Regions from separate parts of the Sphingobium sp. TomMM15 genome, predicted to be linked through region 1. Evidence: riboswitches for the same ligand, from Rfam matches in the RefSeq annotation. Region 1 holds a riboswitch; each other region holds the start of a gene.
The links. A riboswitch is a leader RNA that binds a small molecule or an ion and turns the genes downstream of it on or off. The one in region 1 is predicted to bind cobalamin.
Positions count from the first base shown of each region.

Region 2: linked by a shared signal. The riboswitch ahead of ACZ51H_RS15900 (cobalamin biosynthesis protein CobG) and the one ahead of ACZ51H_RS00500 (TonB-dependent receptor plug domain-containing protein) in region 1 are both predicted to bind cobalamin.
Region 3: linked by a shared signal. The riboswitch ahead of ACZ51H_RS15940 (DUF1636 domain-containing protein) and the one ahead of ACZ51H_RS00500 (TonB-dependent receptor plug domain-containing protein) in region 1 are both predicted to bind cobalamin.
Region 4: linked by a shared signal. The riboswitch ahead of ACZ51H_RS15450 (TonB-dependent receptor) and the one ahead of ACZ51H_RS00500 (TonB-dependent receptor plug domain-containing protein) in region 1 are both predicted to bind cobalamin.

Region 1 is NZ_AP027314.1:98,245-102,450, forward strand. Features, by position in the region: gene cobA (uroporphyrinogen-III C-methyltransferase) at 1-472, shown strand, start outside; gene mobA (molybdenum cofactor guanylyltransferase) at 673-1,206, opposite strand; cobalamin riboswitch at 1,268-1,492, shown strand; gene ACZ51H_RS00500 (TonB-dependent receptor plug domain-containing protein) at 1,664-3,523, shown strand; gene ACZ51H_RS00505 (ABC transporter substrate-binding protein) at 3,560-4,206, opposite strand, start outside.
Region 2 is NZ_AP027315.1:684,742-688,947, reverse strand. Features, by position in the region: gene cobO (cob(I)yrinic acid a,c-diamide adenosyltransferase) at 1-473, shown strand, start outside; gene bluB (5,6-dimethylbenzimidazole synthase) at 473-1,111, shown strand; gene ACZ51H_RS15905 (alpha/beta fold hydrolase) at 1,222-2,076, opposite strand; cobalamin riboswitch at 2,208-2,431, shown strand; gene ACZ51H_RS15900 (cobalamin biosynthesis protein CobG) at 2,651-3,706, shown strand; gene ACZ51H_RS15895 (precorrin-8X methylmutase) at 3,706-4,206, shown strand, end outside.
Region 3 is NZ_AP027315.1:694,934-699,139, forward strand. Features, by position in the region: cobalamin riboswitch at 83-327, opposite strand; gene fdhD (formate dehydrogenase accessory sulfurtransferase FdhD) at 419-1,201, shown strand; cobalamin riboswitch at 1,249-1,438, shown strand; gene ACZ51H_RS15940 (DUF1636 domain-containing protein) at 1,599-2,006, shown strand; gene cobT (nicotinate-nucleotide--dimethylbenzimidazole phosphoribosyltransferase) at 2,003-3,019, shown strand; gene ACZ51H_RS15950 (histidine phosphatase family protein) at 3,016-3,582, shown strand; gene ACZ51H_RS15955 (adenosylcobinamide-GDP ribazoletransferase) at 3,579-4,206, shown strand, end outside.
Region 4 is NZ_AP027315.1:594,065-598,270, forward strand. Features, by position in the region: gene ACZ51H_RS15450 (TonB-dependent receptor) at 1-1,840, opposite strand, end outside; cobalamin riboswitch at 2,081-2,327, opposite strand; gene ACZ51H_RS15455 (hypothetical protein) at 2,663-2,842, opposite strand; gene ACZ51H_RS15460 (LysR family transcriptional regulator) at 3,027-3,920, opposite strand; gene ACZ51H_RS15465 (malate synthase G) at 4,031-4,206, shown strand, end outside.

The DNA.
Region 1 (4,206 bases):
ATCCGAAGAGATGGAGCATCTCGCCGCCGACGGCATCCGCTTCCATATCTGCCCCGGCATCACCACGGCAAGCGCTGCTGCCGCAAGCGGCAGCGCCTCGCTCACCCTGCGCGGCAAGGCGCGCGGCCTGACGCTGGTGACCGCGCATCTCAAAGCCAGTGAACCGCTCAAGCTCGACTGGGAGGCGCTCGCCCGTCCCGGCGGCACGCTTGGCATCTATATGGGCCGCGCCGCCGCCGGAGAGATCAGCCGCCAGCTGATCGCCGCAGGCCGCGATCCCGAAACGCCGGTGATGGTGGCGGTCAACGTCTCGCTCCCCACCGAACGCCTGATCCGCGGCAAGCTGTCCGCGCTTGCCTTTCTGGTCGCCACGATCAGCGACGAAGACCCGACCCTGCTGCTGATCGGCGAAGCGGTGGCGGGAACGTCCATGCCTGTAGGGGTTGCAGCTAGCGTCGCTCTACAGGTTTGAACTTGCCCTCCACATCTTTGCCTTGAGCCTGTCGATGCCGCTGCCTTAGTTGGAAGGAAGGTAAGGGGTTTCGGCAGGCTCAGACCGGTGGAGCCCGTGGGCTTGCGGTTGTAATGATGTAACTTCGTGCTCCTGCGAAGGCAGGAGCCCATTTGCGGCCGTGAGAACTGGGCTCCTGCCTGCGCAGGAGCACGGAGTGGTTAGTTCTTTGGCAATCCGGCAATATCCTGCGGTCGATTTATATTCGGCAGGACGATGTCCGCCCGCTCCACGATCCGCGCGCCGATCCGCTCCAGCCAACCATATATCGACCGGCTATTCTCCTCAGCCAGATGAGCATCCATTTCATCCGCAAGCCCGGCAGGCCAGAACCCCGCCATTTGCTGCCCCTTCAACACTGCAGCGCCTTCTCCCGTCAGCGCCTCCACCAGCGCCGCCGGATAGACCGGCATGTCGCATCCCGTCGTCAGCACCGCCTCATAGCCTTCGCTCCGCGCATGATGCAGCGCCGCATTCAGCCCGCCCAGCGGCCCCATGTCCGGCGCGGGCCGATCGGATAGGCTGGTCAGCCCCTCGACCGTCCGTCCGCATACCACCACCGCCTCAACGTGGGGCGCGATTGCCGCCACCGCATGCTCCATCAGAGTCCGCCCGTCCGGCATCAGCGCCATCGCCTTGTCGCTCCCGAACCGGCTGGATCGCCCGCCCGCCAATACCGCGCCCAGCAATCGCATTATCCACTCCTTGGCAGAACCCTCAACTTCCCCTATGGCGCGCGGCGTGAGCGGGCAACTGTTCACGACAGATCGCGCCGGAAAGGGAATGCGGTGCGGACGGGATCACCGTCCAACTCCGCGGCTGTCCCTGCAACTGTAAGCGGCGAGCGCGATGCACAGGGAAACCCGCAAGCCTTCAAAGGGGAAGGCGAGGGGGACCAGCCACTGGACCAAAAGTCCGGGAAGGCGTGCATCACCGCGACGACCCGCGAGCCAGGAAACCTACCGGCGCATGGTCGCTCTTGCCTTGGGTCCAGGGATAGGTCCGGGCACGGTGTTTTCCGTCTGAGCGACGAAGCGGCGCAGGGCCGCATCGGTGCGCGTGACGGGGCTGGCGTCTCTTCTTCCCGCGCATCGGCCGCTTATGCGGCAGGCCCTGGGCTCATGTCGCATGGCGCTCAGGGAAGACAGACATATGATCAGGACCGGAATTTCACTGCTGGCGCTCCTCGCCGCCACCCCCGCTCTCGCCGAAGATTCGGGCGAGATCGTCGTCACCGCGCTCGGCATTGAGCAACCCACCGATGAAGTCGGGCAGGCGGTGACCGTGATCGATGAAAAGACGATCGAAACGCGCCAGAATGTCAGCGTCGTGGACCTGCTGATCACCACCCCCGGCATCCGCTTCAACCGCACCGGCAGCCTGGGCAACGTCACCAGCGTGTCGGTGCGTGGCGCCGAAACGACGCAGACGCTGGTGCTGATCGACGGCGTGAAGGTCAACGACCCGAGCGGCATCGGCGATCAATATGATTTCGGCAATTTGCTTGTCGGCAACATCCGCCGGATCGAGGTGCTGCGCGGTTCCAACTCCATTGCCTATGGCAGCCAGGCGATCGGCGGCGTCGTCAACATCATGACCGGTATCCCAAGCGAAGGGTTCGGCGGCAAGGCGTCGGTCGATTATGGCTATGCCGATACGCTGAATGCGAAGGCGGATGTATCGGGCACCAGCGGCATATTGTCGGGCGGCGTGGGCCTCGCCTATTTCCGCACCGATGGCATCTCCGCTGTCTCTTCCGATTTTGGTGGCGCGGAAAAGGATGGCTATGAAAATATCACTGGCAATGCCCGGCTGAAGATCGCCTTCACCGATGATCTGAGCCTCGACCTGCGCGGCTATTATATCAACGGCGATCTCGACTATGACAGCTTCTTTGGCAGGCCGGCCGACAGCCCCGACGTCGCGAAGTCCAATCAATATATCGGCTATGCGGGCGTGAATTTGGCGCTGTTCGACGGCAAGCTGACCAACCGGGCGGCCGTTACCTGGTATCAGCAGGATCGCGATTATTATTTCGTGCGCGGCAACGCCCCGGACTTCGGCTATTCCGGGACGAACCTGCGCTTCGAATATGAAGGCGTCTATCAGCCCATCGATGACGTGAAGCTGCTGCTCGGCTATGAACATGAGCGGCCCGATTATGAGTTTTTCGGCTTCGGTTCGCAGGAAAGCCACCGCGCCAACATCGACAGCATCTATGCGCTGGCCGTGGTAAAGCCGGTAGCGGGCCTGTCCATGACAGCAGGGGTGCGTCATGACGATCACAGCCAGTTCGGCGGCGCGACGACGTTCGGCGCGAACGCCAACTACACGCCCAATGGTGGCGCGACCAATTTCCGCCTGAGCTACGGGGAGGGCTTCAAGGCGCCGTCGCTCTATCAGCTTTACGATACATTCAGCGGCAATCCGGACCTGAAGCCCGAGCGTTCGAAGAGCTACGACATCGGCTTCGACCAGAATCTGGGGAGCGACCGGGCGGTGCTGTCCGTCACCGGATTCTGGCGCGACACGCGGGACCAGCTGAATTACGACAATACGACCTTCACCTATGGCAATCTGGATCGCACCCGCGCCAAGGGCGTGGAAACGACGCTGACGCTGCGTCCGGTCGATGCACTGACCTTCACCGCCGCCTATAGCTATGTCGATGCGCGTGATCGTTCGCCGGGCAGCGCGGCCTTTGGCGAGCGCCTGCTGCGCCGCGCCGCTAACGCCGTCAGCGCATCGGTCGATTATGCCTGGTCCTTCGGCCTGTCGACCGGGGCGACCGTGACGATGGTCAGCGACAGCGTCGATCTCGACCCCGTGACCCGCAACCGGGTGCAGATTGACGGCTATGCGGTAACGGATATCCGCGCCTCCTTCCCAATCACGGAAAGGCTCGAAATCTACGGCCGCATCGACAATTTGTTCGATCAGGAATACGCCACCGCCTATGGTTATGGCACCTACGGCCGGTCGGCCTATGGCGGCGTGCGTGTCCGCTTCTGACGGTAGAAGGTGAAGGGGGTGGGCGACCGCCCCCCTTCATCGCCGGGGCGCGGCCTTTGGCTGCGTCCTGCCTTTGCTTGCGGCGTCCGCCTGCGTCACGATGCTGCGCGCGGCCTGCACATAAGCGGGGCCGCCGCACACCGTCCAGGCTTGCGGCACGCGGATGCGGGGGATGGATCGCAGCACCGGGTGGTGCAGCATCTCCGTCCCCTGATCGACGACCTTTTCGCTGCCTTCCTCCACGATCAGATAATCGGGCCTGGCCGCGATCATCTCCTCCAGCGGCACCTGCGCCAGCGCTGGCTTGCCAAGCTTTGCTGCCAGATTGGTGAGGCCCGCGCGCCGGATCAACTCATCGACCAAAGTTCCGGTCCCGGTCATATAGCCGCGCCGCTGATAATAGGCAGCCACGCCGCCGCGCCGGGACCGGGGCAGGGCGGCGAGGTCGCGCTCCATGCCCGCGATCATCGCCTCGCCCCGCGCGGGATGGCCGACAATGGCCGCCACCTGCCGGATCTGTCCCCTGATCGCCGCGAAGCTGTCCGCGCTCGCCAGCCCCAGCTTGCGCCATCGCCCGTCCGGCGCGCTGACAACGCCGCCAGTGCCATCGGGAAAGCCGATCACCAAATCGGGACGCAGCGCCAATACCTCTTCGGCCGGACGTTTCAGTACCGGAAAACGCC
Region 2 (4,206 bases), on a different replicon from region 1:
CCACCGCTGCACTAGGTATGGTCGTGCGCGCCATCGGTCATGGCAAGAAGGTTGGCGTCGTCCAGTTCGTGAAGGGCGCGATGACCACCGGAGAAAAAGTGGTGTTCGATGCGTTCCCGGATAATGTCATATTCAAGCCGATGGGCGAAGGCTTTACCTGGAACACGCAGGACAAGACCCGCGACATTGCGCTCGCCCGTGAAGCGTGGGACGAGGTAAAGCGGATGATCGCTGATCCCGCCTATGATATGGTGCTGGCAGATGAGCTTAATATCGTCCTGCGCTACGACTATCTGCCCGTTGATGAGGTGCTTGAGGCCGTGGCGAGCAGGGACGAGATGAAGCATGTCATCATCACTGGCCGCAACGCGCCCGAGGCTCTGGTCGAGGCGGCCGATCTCGTGACGGAAATGACGCTGGTCAAACACCCCTTCCGCAGCGGCGTGAAGGCGCAGGCAGGGATCGAATTTTGATGAGCGGACCCGCTATCACCCCGATCGACAGCGCGCAGTTCGAGGCGCTGGTGCGAGCGCGGCGGGACATTCGCCATTTCAGGACCGACCCGATCGACGAAGCGGATGTCGAATGGCTGTTGAGCATGGCGCATCGCGCGCCGTCCGTCGGCCTGTCTCAGCCTTGGCGCTTTGTGCGGATCGAGACGGCGGAGTTGCGCGAGGGGCTGGCGTGCCATGTCGACCGCCAAGTCAGGGAAGCGGGCAAGGAATATGATGGGGATCAGGACCGGCTCTATCGCAGCCTGAAACTTCATGGGCTGCGTGAGGCGCCGGTGCTGTTCGCCGTCTATTGCGACGATGGGACGGAAACCGGCCATCATCTGGGCGCTGTCACCATGCCCGAGGCGCGGCGCTATAGCTGTGTGATGGCGGTCCATACGCTCTGGCTGGCGGCGCAGACACGGCGGATCGGGATGGGGTGGGTGTCGATCATGCAGCCCGAAGGCGTGGACGCGATGCTGGACATTCCGACGGGCTGGGAATGCCTAGGGTTGCTGTGTCTTGGACGGCCGGTGAGCGAGGAAGATGTGCCGGAACTGGAGCGCCGGGGCTGGGAAGAGCGCACGGATTGGCATTCGGTGGTGGTGCGGCGGTAACGAGTCCGGCACTCCTCCGTTCGCCCTGAGCTTGTCGAAGGGCTCCACTTCTTCGAGATAAAGTGAAGGGCTTCGACAGGCTCAGCCCGAACGGGGAAAAGGTAACTCTCTCACCCCCGCAAGAAATCCAGAGCCAGCGCTTCAAATCGGTCCTTATGCTCGATCATCGTCCAGTGGCCGCAGCGCGGAAATACATGCAACTCCGCATTGGGGATGATGCGCATGGGCAACAGCGCGCCGTCGAGCGGGCTGACCTTGTCATCGCGGCCCCACATGATCAGCGTGGGCGCCTGAATCCTGCCCAGATAATCGATACGCTGAGATACGCCCGGCCCGCTCATCGACTGGGCGATGAAACCGAGCGCGGCGCGCGTGTACATTTTGCGGCTGCTTTCCATCGTCACCGGCTCCAGTGCCGCCTTGTAACGCATGTCGATCAGTTCGTCGGTGATGATCGATTTGTCGTAGACCATGGATTCGAGCCACGCGATGATGTTTTCCCGCTTCGGGTCCTCGATGAAATCGACGAGGCGGGTCAGCCCTTCATTGGGGAAGGTCGAGGTGATGTTGAAGCCGATCCCGCCAATCGTGATGTAGCGCAGCACGCGATCGGGATGCGAAGCGGCGAGGTGACCGCCCACGATGCCGCCATAGCTGTTGCCGACCACATGGGCGCGGTCGATGCCAAGGCCGTCCATCAGGGCGACAACAGCGTCGCGAGCCACGCCGACGGGATCGCCATCCACAGGATCGCTCTTCCCATAGCCGGGCGCGTCCAGGATGATGGCGCGGAAATGCTGGGAGAAGAAGGGCAGGTTACCCTGAAAATTCGCCCAGCCGGTCACGCCGGGGCCGGACCCGTGGAGCAGCAGCAGCGCGGGACCTGATCCGGCTTCATGATAATGGAGCCGTCCCTTGTCCGTTTCCAGGAAGCGGCTGGTCGCTTCGAAGTTGAAATCGCTCATTTTTTCCTCTCCATTCTACAATCGTTGATGAAGGCGTAGCGGTGACATTGGGTTGACGCAAGGAAGCGGTCCTTGGCTACTTCCCTTTCGCCTGCATCCCCCTTATGAAGCGGATCGAGCCGGGTTCGTCCCGGTTCATCGATCGCGCCGGTGCCCCGCAAGGGGCTTAAATGGGAACGCGGTGCGGGAGGGTTCCTCCCTAATCCGTGGCTGTCCCTGCAACTGTGAGCGGCGAGCGAGGCATGGACCGGCCGACCCTGGTAATGGGGCGGCCAGCCACTGGAGCGATCCGGGAAGGCCCCATGCCAAGCTGTGACCCGCAAGCCAGGAGACCTGCCGGAGCAAAGGTCGCTCTTGCCATGATCCAGGGGATGGTCACGGCTCGGTTCTCCGTTTGAGCGACGAATTTCGTGCGGCTACGGCCGTGCAGGCGTGCGGCCTGTCCGCCTGCCTGTGCGTGCCGTCCGTGTGTTGTGGCGCTGGTGCGGGGAGTGCAGGAGCAATGCAGGAGCTGATGCGGTGTGACGCAGCGCGAGCTGGCGTGCGCGGCTGGTGCCCGACAGCATGGCGGCCGATGATGGCGGGCGACGGGCTGTTGGTCCGGGTGCGCCCGGCGCTGGGCCGGATGACCCGCGCACAGACTGTGGGGTTGTGCGAAGCCGCCCTCGCGCTGGGCAATGGGCATATCGACCTCACTAATCGCGCCGCCTTGCAAATCAGGGGCGTGCCGCAAGCGAGCCATGGCGCGCTGATGGAGAGGCTCGTCGCGCTGGGGTTGGCAGATGCCGATGGGCAGCGGGACGGGCAGGTGCCGGTGCTGATCAATCCGGACTGGCGACCGGGTGATGACAGCTCTGTCATAGCCGGCGCCTTGATCGCGCGCATGGACGAGCTGCCCGAGCTGCCCGCGAAGGTCGGCTTTGCGATCGATGCGGGACCAGCACCGGTGTTGAGCGATGTTCCGGCTGATTTTCGGATCGAAAGAGGGACGAGCGGCACGCTGATCCTGCGCGCTGACGGCCGCGCGCATGGCATGAGCGTGAGTGCAGAGGACGCGGCCGAGGGGTTGATCCGCCTTGCCCGTTGGTTCGTGGCCAGCGGTGGCGCACAGGCAGGACGAATGGCGCGGCATTCAGCACCGCTGCCTGATGTAACAACTAAAGCTCCTGCCCCCACCCGGCCTTGCGCCGCCGCCCTGACCGCTGCGCCCGGCCCTTTCCATGCGGCGCCCTTTGGCAGGATCGAGGCGCCTGCGCTGCTTGCCGTGATGGCGGACGGCGTGGAGGCGGTGCGGCTCACCCCTTGGCGGGGGCTGGTGCTGGAAGGCAGCGACGCGCCGTCCGATGACCCAGCCGATCCGCGCCTTTCGACCGATTGCTGCCCCGGTGCGCCAGCCTGCCCGCAGGCGAGCGTCGCCACGCGTGATCTGGCCGCCCGGCTCGCGCCGCATATTCGGGGGCTTCATGTCTCGGGCTGCGCAAAGGGCTGCGCCCGACCGGCGCAGGCGGCGGTGGTCCTCACCGGGCGTGACGGGCGCTTCGACCTTGGCCGCAATGCGCGCGCGGGTGCGCCGCCGCTGCAAACGGGCCTGTCACCCGATCAGATACTTGTCCTTTTCGGAGCCCATTGATGCCGCATCTCTATGAAACCGACGGCGCGGAAATCTATCGCCAATCCTTCCGCATGATCCGGGCGGAGGCGACGCTCGACCGCTTTGCGGCAGAGGAAGAGCGGGTTGCCGTGCGCATGATCCATGCCGCTGGAATGGTCGGACTCGCGCCGCATATCCGCTTTTCGCCGGGCTTTGCGACAGGCACGATCGCGGCGCTGGAGGCGGGCGCGCCGATCCTGTGTGATGCGCGGATGGTGTCGGAAGGGATTACGCGCGCGCGATTGCCTGCTGGCAATTCGATCCTCTGCACCCTGAACAAGCCGCAAGTGCCCGATCTTGCCCGGTCGATGGCGAACACGCGGTCGGCAGCGGCGCTGGAGCTGTGGCGGCCTCATCTGGCGGGAGCGGTGGTGGCGATCGGCAATGCCCCGACGGCGCTTTTCCACCTGCTCAACATGCTGGAAGACCCGGCATGCCCGCGCCCGGCGGCAATTATCGGCTGCCCGGTCGGTTTCGTC
Region 3 (4,206 bases), on a different replicon from region 1:
CCGGCACATGAAGCCGGTGCGGCCCCGCCGCACGCGTCGCTCAGACGGAATACCGTGCCCCGGCCATCCCCTGGGCCAAAGCAAGAGCGACCAGACGCCGACAGGTCTCCTGGCTTGCGGGTCATCGCTCGACACATGGCCTTCCCAGGCCTCGCATGATTTAGCGTCCGGCCCAGTGGCTGACCCCCGACAAGTGACGGAAGGTCGATATGCGTCTCGCTCACCGCTTACAGTTGCAGGGACAGCCGCGGATTTGGGTGCCTTTTCAGCAACCCGCACCGCATTCCCTTTAAAGCCCTTCCGGGCACCGGCGCGATCGTGGCCGTGCATAGATGGCTTAGCCACCAAAGGGAAGCGGCAGTTGCATGGCCGCGTCCATTTGCTTGCCGGAGGCACATTGCCCGCCTAGACCGGCCCTATGTCTTCGCCCTTCTCCTTCACCCGCATCACCCCCGATGGCGAAGCATCGCCCGTGACGCGCGAGTTGGCGGAGGAAGTGCCCGTCGCGATCGAGTTCAACGGCGTTGGCTATGCCGTGTTGATGGCGACGCCCGCCGACGTTGCGGAACTGGTGCAGGGGTTCGCGCTGGCCGAGCGGCTGGTCATCCCATCCGACGCGCCGCTCGACGTCGAGGTCCATGCTACTGAGCAGGGCTTGGTCGCACGGGCTACGCTGCCGGAAGACCGCGTCGAGGGGCTGCTCGGCCGGGTCCGTCATCGCGTCTCCGATTCCTCTTGTGGTCTGTGCGGCGTGGAAAATCTGGAACAGGCGATGCGGCCCTTGCCTGCCGTGACCGCCCGATCGGAAGCGAGCCGGGAAGCTATCTTCGGCGCCCTGCGCGATCTTGCCGCACATCAGCCGCTCAACCGGCAAACCGGCGCGGTCCATGCCGCTGCCTTGGCGGGGCCGGATGGCGCTATTCGCCTCGCCTATGAGGATGTGGGACGTCACAATGCTTTCGACAAGCTGATCGGGGCCATGCGGCGGGGGCAAATGTCCTGGGATGGCGGTTTCGCGCTGTTGTCCTCCCGATGTTCCTTTGAGCTGGTGGAAAAGGCAGCGCTCGCCAATTGCCCCCTGCTCGTCACCATCTCCGCCCCGACCCGTCTGGCCGCCGAGCGCGCGGCCAGCGCCGGATTGCCGATCGTCGTGCTTGCCCGGCCCGATGCCGTGCTCGCGGTGGGCGAACTGCCCGACTGACGAAGCGCCGCTCCATCTACCGCTTGCGGACGCGCCACCGCCTCTTTATCAGCAGCCCCGCGACAGGTTCCCCTCGGGGATCAAAAGGGAAGTCGGGTGTAATGCCCGCGCTGCCCCTGCAACTGTAAGCGGTGAGTGGACCGGCCACGCAGCCATTGGGGGAGCTTTTCCCCCGAGAAGGCGGCCGGTGCGCAGCGACCCGTGAGCCAGGAGACCTGCCTGCCGCAGTCGTTCTTCGACCGGACAGGGTGTGCCGGACGAACGGGGTTCCCCTCGCGGACGACAGCCACCGCCTTGCTCGCCATTCGGCCGGGCTGGGCTGTTTGCGGTTCGATTTTGCGAGGAGGGCCATGATGACGGTCTTTCATGTTCACATGGTTATGGAAGCGCGCCGCTGATGCTGTGCGCGGTCGAAAACGGGGCGTCGGTGGTGGTCTGCTCGACCTGCCGCCTGTCCGCCGATCAGCGGGAAGATGGGGCAGGGCGACGCGGCGGCGCGCTGTTGGTTGCGGCCATGCGCGACCTTCAGGCGGCCGAGCCTGCCTATGAAGCGGTTGCCGTGCAGGACATGCCCTGCCTCTTCGCCTGCCAGCGTCATTGCACCGTTCATGTGCGTGGTCCCGGCAAAGTCGGCTATGTGCTGGGCGACTTCACCCCGGACGCGGACGCCGCGCGCGCCATCCTTGACTATGCCCTGCGCCACGCCGCCAGCGAAGAAGGCGTCGTTCGCTACGCCGAGTGGCCGCAGGGGGTGAAGGGCCATTTCATCGTCCGCACGCCGCCCGAAGGTTTCGTCTGCACATGATCCACTTTCAGGATCGCGCCGCCTTCCAATCCGCGCTTGCCACGCTCCCGGAACCTGATGCGGCAACAGTCGAAGCCGCAGCCGCCCGTCAGGCCTCCTTGACGAAGCCCGCCGGATCGCTCGGTCGTTTGGAGGACATCGCCCTCTTCATGGCAGGCTGGCAGGGCCGCGAACGTCCACGCGCCGACCGCATTCGCGCCGCCATCTTCGCGGGGAATCATGGCGTCGCCGCGCGCGGGGTCAGCGCCTTCCCGGCTTCCGTCACCGCGCAGATGGTCGCGAATTTCCAGGCAGGAGGCGCGGCGATCAACGTACTCGCCACCGCCTGCGGAGCCGAGCTGGTCATTGTCCCGCTCGCCCTCGACAAACCCACCGCCGACATATGCGAAGCCCCCGCCATGACGGAGGCCGAATGCCTCGACGCCCTGAACGCGGGCGCCGCCGCCGTCGTGCAAGATTGCGACCTGTTCTTCGCAGGTGAAATGGGCATCGCCAACACCACCCCCGCCGCCGGGCTGTGCCTTCAATCCTTCGGCGGCGAGGCGCAGGACTGGACGGGGAGGGGCACCGGCATCGACGCAGCAGCCCTCACTCGCAAGACGCAGGCCGTCCAGATCGCGCATACGCTGCACGGTCCCCATTGCACCGACGCCTTCGAAACCCTCCGCCGTCTCGGCGGGCGAGAGATCGCGGCGATGGCAGGCGCCGTCCTTGCCGCGCGCATGATGCGTGTGCCGGTGCTGCTCGACGGCTTTATCTGCGGCGCGGCCATCGCCCCTCTGGCGCGAGACAATCCCGCCATCACGGCCCACTGCCTCGCCGCCCACTGCTCCGCCGAAGCAGGCCATGTCCGGCTGCTCGAAAAGCTCGGCCTGCACCCCTTGCTTCACCTCAACATGCGCCTCGGCGAAGGCAGCGGCGCAGCGGTCGCGGCGCAACTCATCCGCTCGGCCGTCGCCGCGCACGACCAGATGGCAACCTTCGCCGAAGCCGCCGTGGCTAACGCGCTATGAGCCCCCTCACGCTCCACCTGATGCGCCACGCCGCGCCACAAACGCCCGGCCTCCTGCTCGGTCACATGGATATGCCGCCCGACCCGGCCGCCATGCAGCTATGTGTCGAACGATCCCGCGCGCTTGCGTTCGACCGCCTGATCAGCTCCGACCTGACACGCGCCCGCGCTCCCGCCGCCCTGATCGCCGCCGCCCGGCAGGTGCCGCACGACATCGACGCGCGCTGGCGCGAACTGCACTTCGGCGAATGGGAGGGCACCGACCCCGCCACTCTGCCCGCCGAGGAAATTGGTCCCTTCTGGTCGTCCCCCGATGACCATCCTCCGCCGGGAGGGGAAAGCTGGTCCAGCCTTTGCCTGCGCGTAAAGGCGGCACTTGGCGAAATCGACCGGCCATCGCTGGTTCTCACCCATGCCGGTGCGATACGTGGCGCGCTGACTACCCTGTGCGGCTTCACTTACCAGCAGGCCTGGGCAATCGACCTTCCCTATGGTGCCTTGCTCAGCCTGCGTATCTGGACGGGAGACAATCCAAACGCGCAGATCACCGGCCTCGTGACATGATCCGCCTCGTCCTCGCGCTGCAACTCATGACCCGCCTGCCGCTCCCGCAAGTGCGCGCGGAGGAGGAGGACTTTGCCGCTGCGATCCGCTGGTTTCCCGCGACCGGCATCATCGTCGGCCTCGCCGTCGCCGCCGCCATGACGATCGGCCTGATCGTCGAACCCTGGATGGCCGCCTTGCTCGGCCTGATCGCCTGGGTCGCCATCACCGGGGCGCTTCATCTCGACGGTCTTGGCGACATCGCTGACGGGGTAGGGGCAGCCCATGGCGACCCGGCAAAGCTGTCCGCCGTTCTTGCCGACCCGCATATCGGGAGCTTCGGCGTCGTCACCATCGTCCTGCAACTGCTGGCGAAGCTCGTCCTGCTGCGCCTCTGCGCGGAGCATGTCGCGCCGATCGCCCTCATCGCCGTGCCCTTCGTCGCGCGGATCGGCCCCCTGGCATGGACCCTCTGGCTCCCGCCGCTCCATGAGGGCCTGGCCAGCCGCTTCCGCGAAAGCATCAGCCCGGCGCATCTGCTCGGCTGGACGATGCTGGCCCTAGCTTTCTGCCTGATCATTCCCGCCCTCCTGTCCGCCGCTATCCTCGTCCCGCTTTGGGGATGGTGGCTGCGCAGCCGGATCG
Region 4 (4,206 bases), on a different replicon from region 1:
CCTTGTCCCGGCTGCCAAGGATGTTGAGCAGTTCGGCATAGACTTGCACCCGCTTGCCTTTCCACGCGGCGCGGGCATTGACGACCGTGCTGCCGGAATCGCGCACGCTATTGTCCTCGATCAGTGGTGAGGGGCCAAGGTGACGGACGCGGATGCTGGCTTCCCATGGATCGAGCACGATGGCGGCCCCGGCGGACGCGGCATTTTTGAAAGCGTTGGGGATATGGTCGCCATTGGTATAGCGGCTGTGGCTGGCGGTGTAGTTGCCGTCCAAGGCGAGCCAGGGGAGCGGGCGCCAGAAAGCGACAAGCTCATAGCCGTGGCGGCGGCTGGCTCCGCTGGGCTCGACCGCGTTTGAGTCGCCGACGAAGCGCAACTCGCTGCCGACATTCAGCCACCAATAGGTCGCGGTGAAGGTGAAGCCGGGTAGTTGCAGGCGGCCGCCCAATTCCTTGCCCGTGCCGCGCACGAGCATCGGGACAGGCGTGTCGACATTGACCGCGCCGCGCGCATCGTTGGAATGAAAGCCCCGGCCCCAATTGGCATAAAGTTCAAGACGCGGCGTGATCGCCCAGGCGGCCGATGCCTTGGGGGAGACGAGCGTGTCCGATCCGCTGCCTTCGCCCAGCGCAGCGGCGACGGCGTCGCGGGCGCGGACGTCGTAATGATAATAGTCGCCGCGCAGGCCGCCAGTGACTCGCAAGCCCGGCAGCGGCGTGACGGTCGCTTCGCCATAAAGGGCTGCTGAACCCTGCTTTACGCGATAGCGGCCGAGTGAGGATAGGAAGGCGCGGTTCGACGTGCGATTGACGCCGACATTGCCGATCGCGTCATAGCGATTTTCCGTGCCGAGCTTCAGTTGCAGTGCCGGGGCGATGTCCCAACGCTTTTCGCCGGTGAAGCCCAATACCCAGCGGCGGTCGAACTGCTCGATCTGCGCGCTGGTGCCGTCGGGATCGGTGTAGGTGGGGTTGGAGAACATCGTCCAGTCATAGAATTGCGCGTAGAGATTGGTGCGCCATGTCGGCTGGATGGTAGCGATGTTGCCGATGATGCGCGTCGTTTCGCCGCGCGCGGACGGATCGGGCGAACAGAAGACATCGGGGCAGAGCGGCGTGCCGATGATCCGTTCGGGTATCTGCTCGGTCGGGCGCCATGTCGCGCGATAGGCGTGGAGCGTGGCGTCGATCTTACCGGCCCCGGCGGGGAGCGTATATTTGGCGAAGCCTGCATAGTGGCGCAGATGTTCGGCCTCCTGCCACGGGCCGTCATAAGCCTTGGCCTGGGCGACGAGGGTGAGATTGCCTGCGCCCGCCTTTACCGTGCCGCCCGCCGCCAGTCTGCGCCAGCCGAAGGAGCCGCCCTCCGCCGCGACCCATGGACGGTCATAGCCGTCGATCGTGGTCATATAGGCCGCGCCCGCGAGCGCGAAGTCGCCGCCATCGGCGCGATAGGGGCCTTTGCGAAAATCCTCCCTCGCGATGATTTCGGGGATGAGGCCGTTCAAGTCGAGATAGCCCTGGCCGTGACCGTGTGTGCGGAAGTTCATCTGAACCCCGTCAATATAGGTGGTGAAGTCGGACCCATGATCGAGATTGAAGCCGCGCAGGAAATATTGATTGGCCTTGCCGCTGCCCGAATGTTGGGCCGCGACCATGCCGGGCACCGCTTCGAGCAGTTCGGCGACGCGCAGCAGCGGGCGGACGAGAAGGTCCGCGCCGCCGACGCCGCCCTCGCTTGCCGCATGAGCGGTGCCGATCTTGTCCTCGCCTCGGCCGAAGACGATGATGGTGTTGGCATCCTCGCCTGCGTCGTTCGCGTCGGCGGCGAAGGTGGGCAGTGGGAGGAGCGTGGCGGTCAGCGCGCAGGCAGCGCGGTGGAGATGATTGGGTAGTTTCACTTGATGCACTCCGGGCGTCTGGCGACTCTCGGCGAGAGACCTGCCGCCAGACGGCGACCGGCGCGCGCGGGCGACCGGACGCCCCCAAGGCGGCCGCCAGCGTCACCGAAGCGGCCTCTCGCCGCTCGTTCGTCGCTCAGACGGAAACTACCGTGCCGCGGCCATCCCCTGGACCAAGGCAAGAGCGACCAGACGCTGGCAGGTCTCCTGGCTCGCGGGTCATCGCTTGATGCACGGCCTTCCCGGGCCTCGCAGGATTTAGCGTCCGGCCCAGTGACTTGCCCCATCCCGCCTATGAGGTGGGGCGATGTGCATCGCGCTCGCCGCTTACAGTTGCAGGGACAGCCTTGGCTTGGGGAGGCGGATGCCTCCTTTACCATGTTCCCTTTTAAGCCTCTTTCGAGGCACCGGCGCGATCATGCCCGGGGGTTGCCCGGGTGACGGGGGGATAGCGGAGCTGTGGGGGTAGGGCAAGGGGGGTGGTTGGGTGAGGTAACTTACCCCCTCTCCCCTTCAGGGGAGAGGGTTGGGGAGAGGGGAGCGGCGGTCGTGCTTTGCGTTCCCCTCTCCCGCCTTCGCTTTGCTCGGCACCCTCTCCCCTGAAGGGGAGAGGGAATGGGCGTGTCCCTCATTTTTCCGTTTGTCATCCCAGCGGAAGCTGGGATCCCCTTGCTAGGAGGCGCGTGGTCGCCTGAGATGCCAGCTTTCGCTGGCATGACGGTACGTGGTGGGACGCTGACGTAGCCGCTTGGCGTTGATGGATCAGTTCAGCGTCGCGCCGTGCTCGCGCTGGAGGCGTAGGGCCATGGCTTGGTAGCGGACGGCGCGTTCATTGTGGAGGGCGATGGTGGCCTGGTCTGCGCCGCGCAGGCGCGCTTCCCTGGCTTGCCGCGCTTCCTGGGCGGCGCAGGCGGAAAAATGTGATGCGTCATTGGGGCGCATGGCCCTTATCCTCTCTCAATTTCTTATGGCTCGAACGATAACATCGGCCTGTTTCCCGCTGCCATTACGCAGGTTAACTCCGGAAAGCTTCTGTTTTTTGACAGCCTGCTTGCAAATGATTTCAGGAAGGGATTTCTGCGCTTTTCAAGCAGTTAAGCGGATGGCGCTAAGGGGCTTCTTGCTATCAGCCGCCCCGGTTCCACGATGCATCGCGGAAGGTTTCGCGCAAGAAGCCGATGAAGGCGTCTACGGCGGCGGGACGACCTGCGGCGCGGGGGTGGACGGCGTGAACGGCGAGGTCAGCGGGGCCTTCCCAGCTATCGAGGACCCGGACGAGGCTGCCTTCCGCGATCAGGTCGCCCACGTCCCAGAGCGAGCGCAAGGCGATCCCGACGCCGGTCAGGGCAAGTTCGCGCACGATTTCGCTGCTGTTGGTGCGGACATGGCTTTGGCCATCAATCAGCTTGCGCGCGCGGCCATTCACCAGCCGCCATGGCAATTGTCCATCGGCCGCGAGTAGGCGGTGGCGGGGGAGGTCGGCGATCTTGTCCGGAATGCCATGCGCGGCGAGATAGGCTGGGCTGGCGCAGAGGATGCGGCGGTTGGTGGCGAGATGATGTCCCTCCAGATGGAGAGGAATGTCGCTGGTGATGCGGATTGCCCCGTCGATGCGCTCGGCGAGCAGGTCTTCATAGGCGTCGGACAGGTTGAGTTCGAGATCGACGCGCGGATGGAGGTCCAGAAAGCGGCCGACATGAGGCGCCACATGCAGGCGGCCGAAGGAGGTGGGAGCCGAAATGCGCAGCGGCCCGGACGCGCTCCGATGCCGACTGGTGACGCGTTGCTCCGCCTGCTGGATGGCGTCGAGGATGGCGACCAGGTCGCGGTGCAGGCCGACGCCTTCCTCCGTCAGGGCAAGGCGGCGCGTGGTGCGATGGATGAGGCGGACGCCGAGGCGCGCTTCCAGCCGGGAGATGCGTTTCGACATCATGGCGGGCGAGATGTTCAATATGCGGCCTGCCGCCGAAAGGCTGCCTGCCTCTACCGCGCGGGCGAAGAGAAGATAATCGGGATCCATCGATGATCTTTTCCTGTGAGGAACAGATGCTTTGAGTTCTTGTTGTCTAGTGCGAGGATGGAGAGGGGTCTATAGGCTTTCGTCACAGTATTTTGGATGGAGAGTTGCCCATGGACGGCATGATCGAGAAATCGGGCCTGAGGGTTGCCGCCGAGCTGGCGCGCTTTATCGATGGGGAAGTCCTGCCGGGGACGGGGATCGCGGCGGAGGCGTTTTGGAAGGGCGCGGCTGCGATTTTCGCGCGGTTTGCGCCGCTTAATGCGGCTCTGCTGGAAAAGAGGGATGT